DNA from 2 places in the Streptomyces sp. NBC_00234 genome. Region 2 is predicted to be linked to the other one. Evidence: riboswitches for the same ligand, from Rfam matches in the RefSeq annotation. Region 2 holds a riboswitch; the other holds the start of a gene.

Region 1 (4,605 bases), 4.3 Mb from region 2:
TACGGCCATCTCCACATTCCCCGTACGACCTGGTACGACGGGGTGCGCTTCGAGGAGGTCTCGATCGGCTATCCCCGGGAATGGCGCGAACGGGGCCATCCGCTGGGGCTGTTGCGGCAGATCCTGCCCTACGCGGAGCGCCCCGCCACCCCGGTCGAAGCGCACGCGGACGGTCGGGAGGAGACGTCGTGATCGAACGGATCCTGCCCCTGTACGTGGCCAGCGCGGAGACCTGTGACGAGGACGCGCCGCCCGGCACCCTGTTCCCGGAGGAAGAGGCGCTCGTGGCCACGAGCGTGGCCAAACGGCGGCACGAATTCGCCGCGGCGCGCTGGTGCGCACGCCGGACGATGGCCGCTGTCGGCCTGCCGCCCGCTCCCGTGCTGCGCGGCCACCGCGGAATGCCGCTGTGGCCCGCCGGCTACGTCGGCAGCATGACGCACTGCGACGGCTACCGTGCGGCGGCGCTGGCGAAGGCGGAGGACCTGAGGGGGCTCGGCGTCGACGCCGAGCCCAACGCACCGCTGCCGTCCGGTGTCTGGGAGATCATCTCGCTCCCGTCGGAGCGCGAACGGCTGCTGTCGTACGGTGACGTGGCGGCCCGCGAGGCCGGTTCGGAACCCGACGGAACGGGGACCGTTCACTGGGACCGGCTCCTGTTCAGCGCCAAGGAGAGCGTGTTCAAGACGTGGTACCCGCTCACCCGGATCGAGCTCGACTTCAGCGAGGCGGACATCACGTTCCACCGCACGTCACCGAACACGACCGAAGGCACGCTCAGTGCACGGCTGTTGAGGTCCGCGCCCGGCATCCCGCCGACGCTCACGGGGAGATGGCTGGTTCACGACGGCATCGCGGCGACGGCGGTCACCTTGCCGGGGTGAGCACGTCGGCCTGGTCAGCGGCCTTCGGAAACCAGGGGCTGACCACACGTCAGGTTCCACCGTCCGAGGCGTCCGCTGAGCTGGGTGAGCGTCAGTGGGGCGACGTCGAGGCGCCAGAACGCCGTCGCGGGCAGACCCAGCCCGTGGACGACCGCCGCGCGCACGACAGCTGGCTCGACGACGGCGAGCACCCGGCCTCTGTCCTCTCCCAGGCCGTCGAGCCAGCCGCCGACCCGCGCGCACAGCTCCGACAGGGACTCGCCGCCGTGCGGAGCGGCGGACGGGTCGGAGAGCCAGGCCGCCACGGCTTCGGGCTCGCTGTCGCTCACATCGGACAGCCGACGCCCGCGCCAGCGCCCCAGGTCCCAGTCCGCGGGAGCGGGTTCGGGCCCGGGCCGCAGGCCGAGCGCCTCGGTGGTCCGCAGACAGCGTTCGGAGCCGCCGCTGACGCACAGCTCCGCGTCCGGCACGCCCGCCGCGGCGGCGCGGGCACGCCGCACTCCGGACTCGTCGAGGGGTGCGTCCCCCTCGAACCGGGCCTCTCGCAGAGCGGCGTTCATCGCCGGCGAGACCAACATCACCCGTACCGTCACTTCGCTCTCCATTTTCTGAACGTGGCCTGTACAGCCCGCTACTTGCGGCGTTCGGGGGTCACCGCCAGGCCGATTGCACCATGGCGGTGCTCAGCCACAGGCGGTAAGGTCACGACGACCATGACGACGGTGTGACGGAAGCCGGTGAAAATCCGGCACGGTCGCGCCACTGTGAACTCGTACCTGTACGGGAAGTCAGACCCGGCACCGTCGTCTCAGGCACCACGATCGGGACGCGTGTTCCCCCAGGAGGTTCTGCCATGGCACAGTCTGCTGCCGTCACCACCGGCGCACCCGCCATCACTCCCATCTCGCTGAAGGCCCTTGCACCGTGGGCTGCCTTCTTCGGCATTCTCATGCTCGTCCTGCTGTACTTCGTCGGCGCCGAGCAGGGTGCCATCTCGGTCATCGCCGGCGAAGGCGTTCACGAGTGGGTCCACGACGGCCGGCATCTGCTCGGTTTCCCCTGCCACTGAGAACCGATACGCAGGGGACATTCTCGTGAACTCCATATCTGTCAGGGCTCTGCTCGTCCGCGGGATGCTGGCGGGCCTCGTCGCGGGCGCGCTCGCCCTCGTCGTCGCCTACTTCCTCGGCGAGTCCCAAGTGGACGCCGCCATCGCGCTGGAAGAGGCTCACCACCACGACCACGGCGGCGGCGAGGAACTCGTCAGCCGCACCATGCAGGCCACCGGCGGGCTCGCCACCGGGATCCTGGTGTTCGGCGTGGCGGTCGGCGGCATCGCCGCACTCGTCTTCTGTTACGCACTCGGCCGCATCGGCGACTTCGGCCCCCGGGCCACGGCCGCCTTCGTAGCCGGTGGCGCGCTGCTGACGGTGTACGTCGTGCCGTTCCTGAAGTACCCGGCGAACCCGCCGGCCGTCGGCAATCCCGACACCATCGGCCAGCGCACCGGCCTCTTCTTCCTGATGGTCGCACTGAGCGTGCTGCTGGCCGTCGCCGCCGTCATCCTCGGCAAACGGCTCGCACCTCAGGTGGGCAACTGGAACGCGACGATCGCCGCGTTCGCGGGCTTCGTCCTGCTCATCGGGCTCGCCTACGCCTTCCTGCCCTCGTTCAACGAGGTCGGCAAGGACTTCCCGGCCACGCTGCTCTGGCAGTTCCGGCTGTCCACCCTCGCCATCCAGGCGACGCTGTGGACCGCCTTCGGTCTGATCTTCGGATACCTGACCGAACGCCTGCTGGAGCCGCAGACGGACCGCTCGCGCGCGGGCACGGAAGCGGCGCCCCGGACGGTGGGGGCGGTGAGCTGAGCGGTGGCCGTGACCGGTCTGCCGGTCCCATGACACCCTGACTGATCCGTCCGACCCACGACGCGACCCGCCGGACACCCTCCGGCGGGTCGCGTCGTCGCGTCCCGCCGAAGTGCGTTCCCGGGGCAGCATCCGGTGGGTCTATGACTCCTCGTCGGTCCAGTCGACGAGGTAGTGGTGCAACTGATCGTCCACGCCGACGAGCCGCATCCCCGCGGCGGTCATGACGCGGTGCGACCCGGTGTTGTCGAGGTTGGCGTCACCCTTCACGGACGTGGCGCCCTGCGCGCGGGCGAACTCCAGCAGGGCGCGAAGCGCCTCGGAGGCGTACCCGTTCCCCCGGGCCGCGGGGACCACGCTGTAGCCGATGGTCACCTGGCCCTCCTCGTCGGGTGCGCCGTGGAATCCCATCCCGCCGATCGCCTGTCCGTCCTCCCGCCGCCTGATCTCGAAGGCGCCGAACGGCCGGGGGTCACCGACCGTCTCGCACGTGCGCACGTAGCGCCCGGCGCCGAACCTGTCGCCTTCGTCTGGGTACCCGGGGGCCCACAGGGCGTCGGGCGCCGGTCGGCCCGCCACCAGGTCAGCAGCTTCGGCCGGGCTCATCGGGTGCAGTGCCAGGCGTGTTGTCACAAGGTCATCCATGAACGCGGAGTATTCACGGGGTACGGGCCGAGCGCACCCGAATATGCCCCAGGAGGGTTAGCGCTGATAGTAGCGACGCTACGGATGGCGGGTAGCGGTGCTATTCGTTTGGTGTTAGCGTTGATATATCGGGTTGGTCCGAACCGCCGGCCCCTCCATGAGGAGCAATGCCATGAGCGAGCACAACGCCCCCAGCCGCCGCCGGGTCGCCGTCGTCATGGGAGGCTCCCGCGGCATCGGCCGCGAGAGCGCCGAACGGCTGGCGGCGGACGGATTCGCGGTCGTCGTCAACTACGTGGGCCGGCGCACCGAGGCCGAAGCCGCGGTCGCCGCCATCGTCGCCGCGGGGGGAGAGGCCCTCGCACACCGCGCGGACGTGGCCGACGAGGTCGCTGTCTCCGCCCTCTTCGACGCGGCCGAGGACGCCTTCGGGGGAGTCGACGTGGTCGTCCACGCCGCAGGCGTGATGACGCTGGCCCCCCTGGTGGACACGGACCTGGACGCGCTGGACCGGATGCACCGCACCAACATCCGCGGCACCTTCGTCGTCGATCAGCAGGCCGCCCGCCGCCTGCGCGAGGGCGGAGCGATCATCAACTTCTCCAGTTCCGTGCTGTCGCTGTCCCTCCCCGGCTACAGCGCCTACGCGGCTACGAAGGGTGCCGTCGAGGCCATGACGCTGATCCTGGCCCGCGAGCTGCGCGGCCGGGACATCACGGTCAACGCGGTCGCGCCCGGACCGACGGCGACGGCCCTGTTCCTGGACGGCAAGGACGAGGAGACCGTGGCGAGGATGGCGGCCCAGCCGCCGCTGGAGCGCCTCGGTACGCCACAGGACATCGCGGAAGTCGTTTCCTTCCTCGCGGGCCCTGCCCGCTGGGTCAACGGCCAGGTCGTCCGCGCCAACGGCGGCATCGTCTGAGGCGATCCACCTCGTGCGACGGCACCTGTTCCACCGGCGTCGCCCACTCCGGCGCCCCCTTCGCTTCATCGAGCCACCGGCAGAGGAGCACGGCCATGACTGTCGACCCCGCCGACGACGGCAGCGTGGCGGTCGGCGCCGTCGCCGCCCGTATGCGCACCGAGTTCCTCACCCGCATCGGCCTCGACGACCTCCTGACCACCCGTGCCGGCGTCTGAACTGCGCCGGGCGCCGCTTGATAGCGTCCGTCCGATGAGTACACGAGAGCGCATTCTCGAGGTGGCGG
Region 2 (4,605 bases):
ATGGCGTGGGCTCCTGTCGGAAGCGGAGAGGTGGCGTGGGGCGCGCGTTTCTGCCCCCGCGCGGGGGTGGGGCGTGTGGGTGGCGCTCGGACCGCGGCTCAGACCGTGCGGCTCACGGGCAGGCTGCAGCCGGGACAGATCGCGCTGGACAGCCTGCACAGGTCGACGTGCAGCCGCGCGACGAGCAGCATGCCCGGCGTCCTGTCGCTCACGTCATGGAGAACCATGCGGTCATCGTATCGATTCCCGCCCCGGAAACCCGAGTGTGATCTCGCATGGTGGATGGTGAACGTTCACTGGGTGGACAGTGTGGGCCGTCAGGGAAGGTAGACGACGGTCGGCGCGCCCGTCGTGGGGTGCTTTGTGACCTCTGCCGTGACGCCGTACACGGAGCTGAGCAGCTCCGGGGTGAGGACGTCCGTCGGGGTGCCCGAGGCGACGACCCGGCCGTCCCGGAGCACGTAGATCCGGTCGCAGTAGTACGCGGCGAGGTTCAGGTCGTGCAGGGCGAGGAGGTTCGTCGTGCCGAGGTCGCGGACGAGGGAGAGGATCTCCAACTGGTAGCGGATGTCCAGGTGGTTGGTGGGTTCGTCGAGGACGACGAGCGCGGGCTGCTGGACGAGGGCGCGGGCGACCAGGGCGCGCTGGCGTTCCCCGCCGGAGAGCGAGGCGAACGCGCGGGGGGCGAGCGCGGTGATGCCCACGCGGTCCAGGGCCTCGGTGACGAGGGCGTGGTCGGCGGTGGTGTCCGTCTCCCAGAAGCGTTTGTGCGGGGCGCGGCCCATGGCGACGACCTCGCGCACGGTCAGCTCGAATCCTGCCTGGCCGTCCTGCGGGACGGTGGCGATGCGGCGGGCGCGGGCCTTCACCGGGAGGGTGGCAAGGTCGTCGCCGTCCAGGAGGACCCGGCCGTGGGTGGGGCGGAGGGTGCCGTACACGCAGCGCAGGAGCGTGGTCTTGCCGCTGCCGTTGGGGCCGACGAGGCCCACCGTCTCGCCTGCTGCGGCGGTCAGGTCGACGGAGTCGACGAGGTGCCGGCCCACGCCGGTCCCGTACGAGAGGCCCTCGGTGCGCAGGGTCGTCATGCGGGCGCTCCTTCGGGGCGGCGGCGCAGCATCCAGAGGAAGAACGGGCCGCCGGTGAGGGCGGTGAGTACGCCCACGGGGATGTCCTGGGGTGCGGCGACGGTGCGGGCGGCGAGGTCGGCGAGTACGAGGAAGACGGCGCCGCCGAGCGCGGCGACGGGCAGCAGGGCGCGGTGTCCGGCGCCGACGGCCATCCGGGCCATGTGCGGCACCATCAGGCCGACGAAGCCGATCGCTCCGCTGTACGCGACGAGGGCGCCGGTGAGCAGGGAGACGAGGACGAAGACGGCGGCGCGGAAGCGTGCGGTGTCGAGGCCGAGGACGGTGGCGCCCTCCTCGCCGACGAGCAGCAGGTCGAGGGGGCGGGCGATGGTGAGGAGCAGGGCCGTACCGATGACGAGGACCGTCGTGGGCAGGGCGAGCATGTCCCAGCGGGCCGAGCCGAGGCCGCCGAGCGTCCAGTACAGGACTTCCTGGAGGTGGTCGGCGCGGGCGGAGGTGACCAGGATCAGGCTGGTGAGCGCGGACAGGATGTAGGAGACGGCCACTCCGGCGAGGACGAGCCGGTTGGTGGTGAGGCCGGAGCCGCCGCGGGCCAGGGTGTAGACGAGCACGAGCGAGGCGAGGGCGCCGGCGAACGCGGCGGCGGGGATGGTCACGGTGGTGGCGAGTCCGGCCCCGATGCCGAGGACGATGACGAGGACGGCGCCGGTGGACGCGCCGGAGGAGACGCCGAGGAGGAACGGGTCGGCGAGCGGGTTGCGGACCAGGGCCTGGAGGACGGTGCCGATGACGGCGAGTCCGGCGCCGACGACGATGCCGAGCAGGACGCGGGGCAGCCGTACGTCGAGGACGATGGTGCGGAAGGGGCTCGGCCCGGCCCGCCCGGTCAGGATGTCGAGGACCTGGCCGGGCGGGATGCGGACGGAGCCGAGGGCGAGGGCGGCGACGACGGCCGCACCGAGGACGGCGGCGAGGACGCCGACGACGAGGGTGTACCGCAGGCGCCGGCGCGTGTCGGGGGCGCGGCAGCTCACCGGGCGGCGGCCGTCTCCGGGTGGAGCTGGGCCGCGAGGGTCTCCACGGCCGCGGGGGCGCGGACGCCCAGGACCGCGTCGGACAGCGGCAGTACGGCGAACCGCTTGTTCCTGATCGCGGGGACGTCGGCGAGAGCCGGGTCCTCCAGGAGGCGCTTCTTCTTCTGGGCGACGGTGGTGGCGCCGTAGTCGTAGATCAGGACGACGTCGGGCTTGCGGGCGACGACGTTCTCCCAGGAGGCGTCACCGAAGGGCTTGTCGAGGTCGGCGAAGACGTTCCGGCCGCCGGCCCGGGTGATCATCTCGTTGCCGATGCCCTTGCCGCCCGCGGTGAAGGCGGTCTTGTCGCCGCTGTCGTAGACGAAGACCGAGACGGGTTCGACGTTCTCGAGCTTCTGGGCGGCTGCGGCGTTGGTGGCCTTCGCGTCCCGGATCCAGCGTTCGGCGCGGTCGGCGACGCCGAAGGTGCGGCCGACCTCGCGGACCTCCTCGTAGAGGGTGTCCATGGCGGTGTCGCCCTTGGCGCAGTACTCGGTGTTGAGGCGGCTGTCGATGCCCGACTTCCTCAGCGCCTCGCGGCTGCGGCCGTCACTCGCGGCGAACGCGGAGTCGTAGCCGCCGTAGACGAAGTCGGGTGCCGCGGCGAGGAGCTTCTCGTAGGAGGGGTACTCCTTGGCCAGGACCGGGGTGGCCTCGTACTCCTCGGCGTACTCCGGGAGGACCTTGTCGTCGAGGTAGGCGGTGCCGACGAGGGAGGAGGCCAGGCCGAGTTCCAGCATCACTTCGGTGACGTGCTGGTTCATGGTGACGGCGCGCTTCGGGGGCGCCTCGTACGTCGTGGTGACACCGCAGTTGGTGACGGTGTACGGGAAGCCGGGTGCCGCTTTCGCGTCCCCGGAGCTCTTCGTCCCGTCCGCGGTGGAGCAGGCGGTGAGAGCGAGCGGGAGCAGCAGCACGGCGGCTATGAGCGCGGGGGTGCGCCTGGACATGGCGAGCCTCTCCGGGGGATTTCCTCGTCCCCTGGTCGATGCGAGAAGGCGGCAGGTCAGTTCCTGACTCCCGTTCCCTGTCCCGGAGATGACTCTCCCGGAGGGCTCGGTCACAGTGGCGGGACCGTGCCGGACTTGCACCGGCTTCCTGGTTCCTGCCGCCTCGTTGGTCTGCGTGCAGTCTGTCAGATGGTCGTCACGGACGGGTCAGTACGCCTCGACGACCTTGACGTCTTCCTCCGTGATCTCGCCGTCCACGATGCGGTACGAGCGGAACTGGAAGGGGCCCGCCTCGTCGGTGTCCGCGGTGGAGACGAGGACGTAGTGGGCGCCGGGTTCGTTGGCGTACGTGACGTCGGTGCGCGAGGGGTACGCCTCGGTCGCCGTGTGCGAGTGGTAGACGATCACGGGCTCCTCGTCGCGGTCGTCCATCTCGCGGTAGAGCTTCAGCAGGTCCGCGGAGTCGAACTCGTAGAACGTGGGCGAGCGGGCGGCGTTGAGCATGGGGATGAAGCGCTCGGCTCGGCCCGTTCCGGCCGGGCCCGCGACCACGCCGCACGCCTCGTCGGGGTGGTCTGCGCGGGAGTGCGCCACGATCTGGTCGTACAGCGCCTGGGTGATGGTCAGCATGGCGTTCAGGATATGCATGCGGGCCCGCGCGTACCGGGGAGTGGTACGCACGGGACCGCATGGTGGACGGGGCCGTTGGGGCGGCCGTTCGTCCGGGGCAGCCTCCGGGCGGGGTCAGCGCTTGACGAAGGCGGTGTTCTCGGGGTTGCGGGCCTTGAGCACCAGGTAGGAGACACCGAGGATCAGGGCCCAGAGCGGGGCGCAGTACAGCGAGATCCGGGCGTCCTTGTCGACGGCCATCATGACGATGACGAGGCCGATGAAGAGGAGGGCGAACCAGCTGGTGAAGGGGGCGCCGGGCGCCCTGAAGGTGGACTGCGGCAGCTCACCGCGGTCGGCCTTGGCGCGGTAGCGGATCTGGCAGACGAGGATCATGATCCAGGCCCACATGCCGGAGATGGTCGCGAAGGAGACGACGTACGTGAAGGCGTCGCCCGGCCACTGGTAGTTGATCCAGACGCCGACGAGCATCAGCGCGGCCGAGAAGGTGGTGCCCGCCAGCGGGAGGCCGTTCTTCGTCAGCTTGGTGAACGCCTTCGGGCCCTGCCCGTTGAGCGCCAGGTCGCGGAGCATGCGGCCGGTGGAGTACATGCCGGAGTTGCAGGAGGACAGCGCCGCGGTGAGCACGACGAAGTTCACGATCGCGGCGCCGACGCCGAGGCCCATCTGCTCGAACGCGGCGACGAACGGGGAGACGCCCGGCTTGAACGAGCTCCACGGCACCACGGAGAGGATCATGATCAGCGCGCCGACGTAGAAGACGGCGATGCGCCACGGCACGGTGTTGATGGCCTTGGGCAGGACGGTCTTCGGTTCCTTCGACTCGCCCGCCGTGACACCGACGAGCTCGACGGCGAGGAAGGC

The links. Region 2 has a riboswitch for cobalamin ahead of OG230_RS13265 (ABC transporter substrate-binding protein). Riboswitches for the same ligand answer to the same signal wherever they lie in the genome.
Region 1: another riboswitch for cobalamin. It lies ahead of OG230_RS32415 (CbtB domain-containing protein); the one in region 2 lies ahead of OG230_RS13265 (ABC transporter substrate-binding protein).

Annotation. Positions count from the first base shown of each region.
Region 1 is NZ_CP108101.1:7,396,656-7,401,260, forward strand. It holds gene OG230_RS32400 (metallophosphoesterase family protein) at 1-192, shown strand, start outside; gene OG230_RS32405 (4'-phosphopantetheinyl transferase family protein) at 189-884, shown strand; gene OG230_RS32410 (histidine phosphatase family protein) at 899-1,489, opposite strand; adenosylcobalamin (AdoCbl) riboswitch at 1,587-1,734, shown strand; gene OG230_RS32415 (CbtB domain-containing protein) at 1,738-1,953, shown strand; gene OG230_RS32420 (CbtA family protein) at 1,979-2,752, shown strand; gene OG230_RS32425 (GNAT family N-acetyltransferase) at 2,894-3,385, opposite strand; gene OG230_RS32430 (SDR family oxidoreductase) at 3,570-4,319, shown strand; gene OG230_RS32435 (hypothetical protein) at 4,415-4,537, shown strand; gene OG230_RS32440 (TetR/AcrR family transcriptional regulator) at 4,572-4,605, shown strand, end outside.
Region 2 is NZ_CP108101.1:3,054,393-3,058,997, forward strand. It holds gene OG230_RS13245 (MoaD/ThiS family protein) at 1-2, opposite strand, end outside; gene OG230_RS13250 (putative leader peptide) at 99-227, opposite strand; gene OG230_RS13255 (ABC transporter ATP-binding protein) at 318-1,085, opposite strand; gene OG230_RS13260 (FecCD family ABC transporter permease) at 1,082-2,122, opposite strand; gene OG230_RS13265 (ABC transporter substrate-binding protein) at 2,119-3,111, opposite strand; cobalamin riboswitch at 3,149-3,305, opposite strand; gene OG230_RS13270 (M67 family metallopeptidase) at 3,319-3,741, opposite strand; gene OG230_RS13275 (amino acid permease) at 3,856-4,605, opposite strand, start outside.